Regions from separate parts of the Cytobacillus sp. FSL R5-0569 genome, predicted to be linked through region 2. Evidence: riboswitches for the same ligand, from Rfam matches in the RefSeq annotation. Region 2 holds a riboswitch; the other holds the start of a gene.
The links. A riboswitch is a leader RNA that binds a small molecule or an ion and turns the genes downstream of it on or off. The one in region 2 is predicted to bind FMN.
Positions count from the first base shown of each region.

Region 1 (2,418 bases), 230 kb from region 2:
GTTGCTACATTTAATTGTGCTTCTTTTGTTGACGCACCTAAATGTGGCGTTACAATGACATTTTCATATTTCAAAAGTGGGTGTTCACCAGGTGGTTCAGTTTCAAATACGTCTAATGCAACTCCTCCAACATGTCCATTAGCCACATATTTAGCTAAATCTTGCTCATCAATGATACCACCACGGGCACAGTTAAGTAAGCGAACGCCTTTTTTTGTTTTTTTCAATGCCTCTTCATTGATAATCCCTCTTGTTTCAGGTGTAAGTGGAGTATGAACCGTAATAATATCAGATCTTTGCAGTATTTCATCTAATGTACTAGATTCTACACCGAGTTTTGCTGCACGTTCTTTCGTTAAAAAGGGATCGAATACTAACACACTCATACCAAATACTTTTGCTCGCTTGGCGATTTCACTCCCGATTCTTCCCATACCAACAATACCAAGACTTTTACCGAATAGTTCAGTACCTACATACTGATTTCTTTTCCATTCCAAATTCTTAACTGAGCTATGTGCTTGAGGAATATTTCTCATAAGGGAGGCCATCATAGCAAAAGTATGCTCTGCCGTAGAAATTGTGTTTCCGTCTGGTGCATTTATGACGATAATGCCTCTTTTAGTTGCTGCTGGAACATCAATATTATCGACACCCACACCTGCTCTTGCAATAATTTTTAACTTTGGCATCTCCGCCATTAATTCATCCGTTACTTTCGTGGCACTCCGTACTAACAAAGCCTCAATAGTTGATAAATCAACCTCGGGATCGTCGGTTTTCTTTTGAATAATTTCAGCATTTGTGTCGTTAAGTAAAGGGTATAAGCCTTCTTCACTAATGGCATCAGCCACTAATATTTGATACATGTATGAACCCTCCTAAGTTGGTTACTTAATTATCTGATTATTTTACAAGACGAATATTATTCTGTCAATTGGATTTATTGTTTGTGTTTAAAATGGAAACGCTTTAATGTAGTAAAATAAAACGATCTTCGTGGAAAGAAAATTTTATCTCCTGAAGACAAATGTGCATAATGAAAGGAATGTTTTTAATTCGAGATATTTACTATTTTAGGCTTCACAAATGAATTATTTTTCAGTATAATGAAGTTGTCAAATAAATATGGTCTATCTTCGGGGCAGGGTGAAATTCCCGACCGGCGGTGATAAGTATTTATACTTTAAGCCCGCGAGCCTAAAAGTGGAGTGCAATTAGCACGAAGCGTTTGTATTGGGCAGGATTTGGTGAGAATCCAAAGCCGACAGTAAAGTCTGGATGGGAGAAGATGGAGGTTCTGCTAACGTTCAAAGTATACACTACAAGAACGTTTATTAAGAATGTCTTTGTTCAATTCTCCCTCAAGTTTACTTGAGGGTTTTGTTATGCAAAGACGCTTATTTGCTGAACCTTTCTTCTATAGGAGAGATAGCCTAAAAGGAGAGAGGAAAATTGAAGAAGTTAAATGTCAAAGCTTTTGTTGCAATCGGTATGTTGAGTAGTATCGCGTATATTCTTATGTTGTTAAACTTTCCATTACCACCGTTTCCGAACTTTTTGATGATTGACTTTAGTGATATCCCTGCTTTAGTGGCTGCGTTAATATTTGGTCCGATTGCGGGAATACTGGTCGAATTGTTTAAAAATGTGTTGGATTATTTTATGACGGGAAGTGCTACTGGTGTACCTGTTGGTCATATTGCTAACTTTGTAGCAGGTTTATTATTTATTTTGCCAACCTATTATGTTTATACAAAGATGAAATCCAAAAAAGGTATGACAATAGGATTAATCATTGGCACAAGTGTAATGGCTGTATCCATGAGTTTGCTTAATTATTTCGTCTTTTTACCTGCCTATACAATGTTTTTAAATATGCCCGCTATGTCAGGAACAGAAATGCGTTCAACTGCAGTCATGTTTATTCTACCTTTTAACTTTATTAAAGGAATTTTAATGGCATCGGTATTTATGCTTGTATTTGCTAAGATGAGTAATTGGATTAATAAACAAAGATCGCTAAATACGATTGCTTAATTTATAAAGGAGGCATCTAACTTTGAAAAGTTAGATGCCTTTTAATATATAATTTTATGCCGCTTAAGTAGAATTGTCACTCTTATCCATCATATTACATCATTCGTAAAAGCACCAATGAACTCATATGCAATCCTCGATAACTACTATTTTAATTCCAACTGGATAATTGATGAAGGGAACGATTTTTATTCGAATGAGTATACGAGTATGTGATTCCCTGTAGCTCATAGAAAAAACGAGCAAATCCCTAAAATAGGATTTACTCGTTTTCTTTTTTTACAATTAGATTTCTTTTTGTTCTATTCGTATTTTAACGGATCACCATCAAAGGCATCGTCTGCGACTTTTATTGAGTCAGTTGGACAGCCTTCAAAT
Region 1 covers NZ_JBBOWW010000001.1:3,040,513-3,042,930, reverse strand. Annotated here, with positions in the region: gene serA (phosphoglycerate dehydrogenase) at 1-869, opposite strand, end outside; FMN riboswitch at 1,132-1,297, shown strand; gene MKX78_RS15400 (ECF transporter S component) at 1,456-2,040, shown strand; gene MKX78_RS15395 (ferredoxin) at 2,343-2,418, opposite strand, start outside.
Region 1: it holds a riboswitch for FMN, as region 2 does, so the genes downstream of both, MKX78_RS15400 (ECF transporter S component) here and ribE (riboflavin synthase) in region 2, are expected to answer to the same signal.

Region 2 (2,418 bases):
ATGATGAACGGTTTGTAAACCTTCTTGCAGATAGTAGAACACTGAAATATTGTGAATGAAGCAAACTTTATGGAGTGTGATGAATTTACAATAGAAAGAATTGGAGCTATTTTCAGATAAAAATACTGTCAGCAATATTAATAGCGCTATTAGCTTTATGCATAATGTTAATATTGTTAAAACGGTAAGATGAAAAAGCGTTTCTTTCTTTCTAGTTTTATTTCCTCATCAAATTCCTTGTTTTCGTATGTCCATTTTATTTGTAAAGAGTAATTAGCATCTAACGGGGCGTCTACAATACTGACAAATTCAATAACATCTCCCTGAGGAAAATCATTTGGCTTATCGTATAAAGTGACCATTTCCTCTCCAGATTTAAATACCAAAAAATTCAGAGTAGGGAGATTGGTCCCTCCTAACCAAGTTGCCTCTCCTTTCCAAATCCCTTTAGGGTTAGGAGAATGATGAGGGCTATATTCCGCTCTCCAATTTCCATCGGAGCTCTTTCCTTTTAGTACAATTGGTTGTTTATAAGAATAAATCATCCAAGACACTAAAATTAAAGGAAAGATGAAAATAATAATTAATTTTCTATTCATAGATGGGCTTCCTTTTATAGTTGGATTTTGTAATTTTTATGTTATCTTTATGTCCTGATGAATAGTTATTTACAAAAACACACCTTCTTTTCTATGTAATTTAATAGAAATAATGTATTTAACTGTATTTAACTGTATTTTATATCATACATAGATGAATTGACAACTTTAAGGAGTAAAGAAAAAATTGAGGTAGGGTTTTGAAATATAATATTAGATATATAACTATTATCCTTTTTCTGTCTCAAATGTTAGGGTGATGGTTTATTTTAGTTTTCTTTATGTATAATCTCCTATTTAACACTCTTTCTATTGATTAATTACTTATTTACATTTATCCTATATTTAGATACTGTAATAAGAGCAGGGGAATCTTTATTTATTTTAAAAGTATTAGATACTGTCTGTTCTCTATAGTATCAACAATTTAATAGAATATCCTTCGGGGCAGGGTGAAATTCCCAACCGGCGGTGATGAGGGTGACCTCTTAGTCCGTGACCCGGGCTCAGGAATGAGAACGGTGGATTTGGTGCAATTCCAAAGCCGACAGTATAGTCTGGATGGGAGAAGGATGCGTGTGTGTAAAAACGTTCAAAAACAGTTGATTTTGACGTTTATTTGGCCATGATTACTTTTCCCGTATACGTATTCGTATACGGGTTTATTTATTCATGAGTATTTTAAAAAGGGTGGTGATGATATGGGATAACGATAAGTGTGAGTCCAACTCTTTTTGTAATTTTCAACAAACTCTCCCGATACCGCGTATTTGCCCCGAGCGGAAAATTTCAACTTTTACTTAAACGAATAAATCTTATGCAGAGAGGTTGATCATTCTGTTTACAGGTATTATCGAAGAAATCGGTACTGTACAAAGAACGATTCATCGTGGATCTACTATTCAATTAGTGTTCAATGCTACAAAGATTATGGATGATATCCATATCGGTGATAGCATCGCTGTGAACGGTGTTTGTTTAACAGTGACCGAATTCCAACAAAGAAGTTTTACAGCAGATGTGATGCCAGAAACTTTTCATGCGACATCGCTTTCCTCTTTAAAAGTAGGAAGCAATGTGAATTTAGAAAGAGCGATGTTAGCAGGAGGAAGATTTGGCGGCCATTATGTAAGTGGTCATGTGGATGAAACGAGAAAAATTTTAAAAAAACAAAGACAAGAAAATGCGATTTATCTTTCAATTTCACTATCAGAGAAGTATCAGCATCTAATTCTACCTAAAGGATCTGTTGCTATTGATGGCACTTCATTAACAGTGATGGAGGTAGGGGATGGTTATTTTACGATTGCGTTAATTCCTCATACAGCTGAAGAAACGGTGATTAGTGAAAAAAAGCCAAATGATACTGTCAATATCGAATATGATTTATTTGCTAAATATGTATTTGCCTTTTCAGACACATCGAAACGTGAAAGAAATTTCGAACAGTTATTAGAGAATAATGGATTCTTAAGTTAGGAGGGAATATATGAGTCACTCAATTGAAGAAGCGATTGCTGACTTGAAAATGGGAAAAGTGATTATCGTTTGTGATGATGAGAATCGTGAGAATGAGGGTGATTTTATCGCTGTTGCCGAGTATGCTTCAGCTGAAACAATCAATTTTATGGCGACAGTGGGAAGAGGGCTTATTTGCGTGCCGATTGAGCAGTCAATCGCCAAAAAATTAGACTTGCATCCGATGGTAACTAATAATACAGACAGCCATCAAACTGCTTTTACTGTAAGTATTGATTATAAAGAGACAACGACTGGTATAAGTGCATTTGAACGGTTTTTAACCGTAGAAAAAATGTTA
Region 2 covers NZ_JBBOWW010000001.1:2,810,543-2,812,960, reverse strand. Annotated here, with positions in the region: gene MKX78_RS14235 (YxiG family protein) at 1-59, shown strand, start outside; gene MKX78_RS14230 (hypothetical protein) at 177-599, opposite strand; FMN riboswitch at 1,034-1,176, shown strand; gene ribE (riboflavin synthase) at 1,437-2,078, shown strand; partial or broken gene ribB (3,4-dihydroxy-2-butanone-4-phosphate synthase) at 2,089-2,418, shown strand, end outside.